3 regions of the Salinibacterium sp. GXW1014 genome follow, and region 2 is predicted to be linked to each of the others. Evidence: predicted binding sites of a transcription regulator. Region 2 holds the regulator's gene; each other region holds the start of a gene.
The links. Region 2 encodes HspR, which represses chaperone genes until heat shock. Its sites were predicted from a motif close to AAGTTGAGTCNNNNNGACTCAACTT; they were not measured.

Region 1: the regulator HspR is predicted to act here: its motif matches at 1,206-1,230, upstream of ACIQK7_RS02345 (ATP-dependent Clp protease ATP-binding subunit).
Region 3: the regulator HspR is predicted to act here: its motif matches at 1,197-1,221, upstream of ACIQK7_RS03575 (Hsp20/alpha crystallin family protein).

What each region holds. Positions count from the first base shown of each region.
Region 1 is NZ_JBIZWA010000001.1:489,344-491,603, reverse strand. It holds gene ACIQK7_RS02355 (TM0106 family RecB-like putative nuclease) at 1-411, shown strand, start outside; gene ACIQK7_RS02350 (type 1 glutamine amidotransferase domain-containing protein) at 498-1,046, opposite strand; gene ACIQK7_RS02345 (ATP-dependent Clp protease ATP-binding subunit) at 1,248-2,260, shown strand, end outside.
Region 2 is NZ_JBIZWA010000001.1:1,115,749-1,118,008, reverse strand. It holds gene ACIQK7_RS05665 (class I SAM-dependent methyltransferase) at 1-759, opposite strand, end outside; gene ACIQK7_RS05660 (heat shock protein transcriptional repressor HspR) at 756-1,178, opposite strand; gene ACIQK7_RS05655 (DnaJ C-terminal domain-containing protein) at 1,181-2,173, opposite strand.
Region 3 is NZ_JBIZWA010000001.1:723,079-725,338, reverse strand. It holds gene nagA (N-acetylglucosamine-6-phosphate deacetylase) at 10-1,152, shown strand; gene ACIQK7_RS03575 (Hsp20/alpha crystallin family protein) at 1,266-1,700, shown strand; gene ACIQK7_RS03570 (S8 family serine peptidase) at 1,759-2,260, opposite strand, start outside.

The DNA of each region.
Region 1 (2,260 bases), 630 kb from region 2:
GCCGTCGTCGAGATCGTGCGTGACATGCTCGGACGCGAATGGACCGACGGCACGCCGCGCCCCCTCACGCAGGACGACGTGATCGTGGTGTCGCCCTACAACGCGCAGGTCGCCCTCGTGCATGCGGCGCTGCTTCGTGCGGGTCTGGGGGATGTGCGGGTCGGCACGGTCGACAAGTTCCAGGGGCAGGAGGCGGTCATCGCGATCGTCACGCTCGCGGCCTCATCGCCGGTGGAAGTGCCGCGCGGCATGTCGTTCCTGCTCATGCGCAACCGCCTCAACGTCGCCATCTCGCGCGCACAGTGGGCCGCCTACCTCGTGCACTCGCCGCACCTCACCGAATACCTCCCGGCCACGCCCGACGGGGTCGCCGAGTTGAGCGCGTTCATCACGCTCGTGGAAGGCACCTGATCAGCTGCGCCGCCTGAACGAAAGCCGCCTGAACAAGCGAATGCCCCCGCAGGCAACCCGCGGGGGCATTCGTGAACAATCCTGGCCTACGCGGTCTGGCCCTCGTGCTTGCCCTCCGCGAACTCCTCCACGATCTTCGAGTTGAAGGCCGGCAGATCATCGGGGGTGCGGCTCGACACGAGGCCCGCATCCACGACGACCTCCTCGTCGACCCACTCGGCGCCCGCATTCCGCAGGTCCGTCTTGAGGCTCGCATAGGAGGTGAGCTTGCGGCCCTTCAGTACGTCGGCGTCGGCGAGGATCCAGCCACCGTGGCAGATCGCGCCGACAGGCTTGTGCTGCGCGAAAATCTCGCGCACGAACGACACGGCCGCGTCATCCATGCGGATGGTGTCGCCATTCACGACCCCGCCGGGCAGAACCAGTCCGTGGAAGTCGGCGGCAGAAGCATCCGATGTCGACATGTCGACCGCCTGCTTGTGGCCGTTCTTGCCCTCGATCGAGCCGGATTCGGGGGAGATCATCACGGGGGTTCCGCCCGCCTCGCTCACGGCCTTCCACGGTTCGGTGAGCTCCGAGTCCTCAAAGCCGTTCGTCGCAACGAATGCGATCTTCTTGCCGGTCAGGTCAGCCATGTGGGCTCCTCCTTCGATCAGTCCTCCGGTGCACCGGGTGGGCGCGCCGCCGTACGCGCACACCGTACGGCCGCTCGTCGCCGAGTTGTGCCGAGTCTCACGAACCTCGGAGAAAAGTCGTCGGGAGGCGGAATTTTTCCTCTCCCGCGTCGTTGAATAAACTTGAGTCGAAGGCACTCAACTTCAAGCCAGGAGGACACATTGCCTACATTCTTCGGACCCGTCGGCGGCGACGCATTCAATGAATTCCTCGCCCAGTTCCTGCAGGGCCAGCGCGCCGCCAGCCGCCCCATTGACATCACGCGCTTCCTCAGCCGGCGCACGACCGAGCTCATGGGTCGCGCCGCCCGCTTCGCCCGCGAGCACGGCCACAGCGAGGTCGACTCGCTCCACATCCTGCGTGCGCTGCTCGACGAAACCAGCATCCACGAGGCGTTCCGCGCCGTGCGCGCCGACCGCAAGCAGATCGCGAAGTCGCTCGAGCAGCGACTGCCCGCAGAGGGCGAACAGACGACGGATGCCCCGTCCCTCACGGGTGCCGCACAGCGCGCGCTCCTCGACGCCTACCAGGCCGCCCGCGCCTTCGGCTCCACCTACATCGACCCCGAGCACCTCTTCTGGGTGTTCGTCGCCAACCAGGATGCGCCCGCCGGCCAGGTGCTCGGGCAACACGGCGTCACGCCGCAAGCGCTGCAGGCGACGGCGGCGGATGGCGCGGTTTCGACAGGCTCAACCCGCGAGGGCGGCTCAACCCGCGAGGGCGGTTCGACCCGCGAGGGCACCGAGACGCCCACCCTCGACGAGTACTCGATTGACCTCACGGCCCGCGCCCGCGAGGGTGCCCTCGACCCGGTCATCGGCCGCGGCGAGGAGATCGAGCAGACCATCGAGATCCTCTCCCGTCGCACCAAGAACAACCCCGTGCTGATCGGTGAGGCGGGCGTGGGCAAGACGGCGATCGTCGACGGCCTTGCCCAGGCGATCGTCGACGGGGCCGTGCCCGAGCAGCTGCGTAACAAGCGAGTCGTGAGCCTCGACCTCCCCGGCATGCTCAGCGGCACCCGCTACCGCGGCGACTTCGAGGAGCGCCTCACGAACGTCATGGACGAGCTCAGCGCGAACCCCGACCTGATCGTCTTCATCGACGAACTGCACACGGTCGTGGGCGCGGGCGGTAGCGGTGAGGCGGGCGGCATGGACGCCGGCAACATCCT
Region 2 (2,260 bases):
AAGCTCGGGCCGTGAACGCTTGAGCGCCGCCGCAAGGATGCCCGTGCCGCAGCCGAGGTCGATGGCCGTGCGCGCATCCGCCTTCACCCGGTCGAGGAACTGCAGCAGGAAGCGCGTGCCGATGTCGAGCCGCGTGCCCGCGAAGGCGCCACCGTGCGCGCACACCCACAGGTCGAGCTCGGCGTGGAACTCGTGCTTCGGCCACTCGCTCTCGCCAGCGCGGGGCGCGCGGGCCACGAGCACGCGCGACTTCTGGCGCGCGAGCGTCGCGTTCACGGAGCCGAAGTGGCGCCCGAGCACCTCATTCATGGCGGGGGTGAGGTGCTTGATGCGTCCGCCCGCGTAGACGACGACGGCCGGGTCGGCATGGGCGGCGATCAGCCCGGCGACCTCGTCGAGTTGGTCGAGACTCTTGGGGAGTTGCATGAGCACGGTGCGGGCGCCACGGAACAGTTCGGCGTCGAGTTCGTGGTGCGTGAAGCATCCGTCGAGTCCCAGCTCGTGGGCGTTCGCGTCGAGGGCGCGCTCGCCGATTAGGGCGTCCTGGTGCGAGCGGATGGCCGTGGCACCGTGCAGCGCCGCGGCCCCGAGCGTCAGTGCCCCGTACCGGTCGCCGATCGTGACGACAGCATCAGGATGCGCGGCGATGTCGGAGGCCGCCTCGTCGAGGATCAGCCGGTCGCTCGCATCGAAGGCGAACAGGTTGGGCGCTTCAAGGTCTGGCCGACGGCGCAGCCGCTCGAAGGCGAACCCGGTCATGACTGGCCGCGTTCGAGGGGCCGCCACACGACGACCTGGTTGGCGCGGCGCACGCGCTCCCCCGCGCGCAGCGAGACGACGGCACCGGTCTCGTCGGCCGCGAACACCCGACGGCCGGACTGCTTCAGCATCTCGTCCGCGAGCGCCGTCTCGAGTTCACGCACCCGCTCCGAGAGCTCCATGACGCGATTCTCGAGCGACATGATGCGACGGATGCCCTCAAGGCTGACGCCCTCGGCCCCGAGCGCCGCGATCTCACGCAACTGCACGACATCCCGCATCGAGTACCGACGCGACTTGCCGCTCGTGCGCTTGGGGCTGACAAGCCCGAGACGGTCATACTGCCGCAGCGTCTGCGGGTGCATGCCCGCCAGCTCCGCCGCGACGGCGATGGCGAAGAGGGGAGCGGCGGGATCCATGCTCACCCCTTCCGCGCCCTGGCGATCAGGTCATCACGGGGGTTCTCATCGGGCAGGGCCTTCGCGAGCGCCTTGACGGCCTTCGCGGCATCGGGGGTCAGGTGGCTGGGAACCACGACCTGCACGGTCGCGAGCAGGTCACCGGATGCTCCGCCCACGGTCACCCCGCGGCCCTTGACCCGCAGCACCCGGCCACTTGGCGTGCCCGGCGGCACCTTCAGCTTGACGGGTTCGCCGCCCAGGGTGGGCACCTCGATCGTGGCGCCCTGCACGGCCTCGACGAAGGTGACGGGCACGTCGACGCGCAGGTTGTCGCCGTCGCGAGTGAACACCGGATGCTTTTTGACCGTGACGGTGAGGGTCAGGTCGCCGGCCGGGCCGCCGTCGAGGCTCGGCTCGCCCTTGCCTTTGAGCCGGATCTTCTGGCCGTCGCTGACGCCAGCAGGGATGCGCACGGTCATGGGCTTGCCGCCCACGCCCTGCAGCCGCACCGTGTCGCCGTTGATGGCCGAGACAAAGTCGAGCGTCGTCGTGGCGGTGACATCCCGTCCCTTCGACTGGGCGCCGCGGAAGCCGCCACCATTGAAGCCGCCACCCCCGAACATCCCGCCGAAGATGTCGCTGAAGTCTGCCGACTGGTAGCCGCCGCGGGCACCGCCCGGGGCGCCACCGGGAGCGCCGCCGCCGAACATGCCACCGAAGATGTCCTCGAAGCCGCCCGCCTGACCGCGGCCGCCCGCCGTGAAGCGCGGGGCACCCATGCCCATCGCGCGCACCTGGTCGTACTCGCGGCGCGTCTCGGGGTCAGCGAGCACGGCGTGGGCCTCGCTGATCTCCTTGAAGCGGGCCTCAGCCTTCGCATCCCCCGGGTTGGAGTCGGGGTGGTACTGGCGCGCGAGCTTGCGATAGGTCTTCTTCAGCTCGGCATCCGAGACGTCTTTGGAGACGCCCAGCACCTTGTAGAAGTCCTTCTCCAACCAGTCCTGACTGGCCATCAGACTCCTTTCGTAAGTACATGGCGGGTGAGTGTCGAGAACCTGCGGCACACACTGTCGCGGTGACGCAGGTTCCCGACGCTCAAA
Region 3 (2,260 bases), 390 kb from region 2:
GCTGGCCCCATGTCACAGTCGACGATCTTTCACGGTGCGCGCAAGGTCGACGTCGAGGGCGTCGTCGACGATTTCTGGATGCTGGTGAGGGGCGACACGATCGCCCAGGTCGGTGCTGGTGCACCTCCGCCCGCCGATGTCACGGTCGACCTGACGGGTCGCACGATCACACCGGGCTTCATCGACCTCCACTGTCATGGTGGTGGCGGGCACACCTTCGATGACGGTGATGACGAGATCATGGCGGCGCTCGCCACCCACCGCGCTCACGGCACCACACGGTCCGTCATCAGCGTCGTGTCGAACCCGATCGCGATGCTCCGCAGCACGCTTGAGACGGTCGCAGAGATCGCCGCCGACGACCCGCTCGTGCTGGGCGCCCACCTGGAGGGCCCGTATCTCGCCACCGAACGGCGCGGAGCCCACCACCCAGACCACCTGCGCGAAGTCGACGCGATCGCCCTCGACACCCTTATCGGCGCAGGCGGCGGCGCGATTCGCCAGGTGACACTCGCGCCCGAGGGCGCGGGGGCGATGGACGCCATCGACCGCCTGGTGGGTGACGGCATCGTCGTGGCGCTTGGCCACACCGACTGCGACTACGAGACGGCTCGCCGTGCCTTCGACCGCGGCGCGACGCTCCTGACGCACGCCTTCAATGGGATGCGGGGCATCCATCATCGTGCTCCCGGTCCCGTGACTGCCGCGCTGTTCGATGAGCGGGTGCGGCTCGAGTTGGTGCTCGATGGTGTGCACGTGCACCCGGATGTCGCGCGCTTGGCATTCCTCGCCGCGCCGGGACGTATCGCGCTCGTGACCGATGCGATGGCTGCGGCCGGCAGCAGCGACGGCGACTACCGCTTGGGTTCGCTGAACGTCTCGGTGAGGAATGGCCGGGCGTTGCTGAGCGGCACGTCGACCATGGCGGGCTCGACTCTGACACAGGATGCCGCGCTCCGCTGCGCGATCGAGGGCGTGGGTCTCGATCCGGTTGATGCGGTGGCCGCCCTGACGTGGGTGCCTGCCCAGGCCCTCGCTCTCGGTGACTCGTTCGGCCGTCTCGCCCCCGGGTGCGTTGCTGATGTCGTCGTCATGAACAACGACTGGGAGGTCGAGGAGGTGTGGGCGGCGGGGCTCAGGGTCACGGGCTGACCGGTGTTGAGATCTGGCACTCTCTGGGTGAGAGTGCTAATCTGGAGTTGAGTCGAAGGGACTCAACTAAGCGAATCCCGCGAAAGCGGCCTACGTGAAGGAGTTGACGAACAATGGCCATGACCTTCGATCCGTTCCGTGAACTGGACCGCGTTGCCGCGAGCCTGCTCGACGCGCAGCGTGGGCCCCGATTCATGCCGATCGACCTCCACAAGGAGGGCGACCACTACGTGCTGAGCGCCGATCTGCCCGGTGTCGACCCGGGTTCGATCGACGTCGATGTCGACGGCCAGGTGCTGACCATCCGAGCCGAGCGCACCGCGCGCGGCGATGACAGCGTGACCTGGCTCGCCCGGGAGCGAGCGACCGGCAGCTTCCTGCGGCAGCTCAACCTGGGCGACGGCCTCGACACGGAAGCCATCAGCGCCCACTACGACAACGGCGTGCTCAGCGTCATGATCCCCGTCAGCGAGCGCGCGAAGCCTCGCAAGGTGGAGGTCATGTCGGGCCAGCGCACCGAGAACGTGCAGCCCGAGGTCACCGCGTAGCCATCTCAACGAGAAAGGCCCCCGGCGCTCGCCGGGGGCCTTCCTTCGTCTCTCGCCTCTAGAAGAGCACCAGCACGTACTTGGCGCTGCTGCGGCTGCCGCTGACGAGCGATGCGTCGGTCGGCACGAACTCCGCCGTCACCTTGTGCGCCCCGAAGCGCAGCTTGGGCAGCGTGACCTTCGCCGAGCCATCCGCCGACACCTGCTGTTCGGCGACCTGCTTGCCGTCGACGCTCACGCGCACCGTGCCGGGCACCGAGTCGGCCGCCGAGCTGACCTTCACGGTCGCCGTCACCTTCTGCCACGAGAACGCGAGCGACTTCGACAGCGAGAGGCGTGTCGAGGTTGTGTACGCGATCGTGAGAGATTCGGATGCGGCGGTCGCGCTGGGCAGGCCGTCTCCCGTCGCCGTCACCACGACGCTGATGGCGCGGCCCTGGTCAGCAGCGGTCACGCGGTACATGGGGCCGATCGCCCCCGCGATGTCCTGGCCGTCGGCCTGCCACTGGTACGTGAACTCGAGACCCTCGATGCTCCACTCGCCGGGGTTCGCCTGCAGC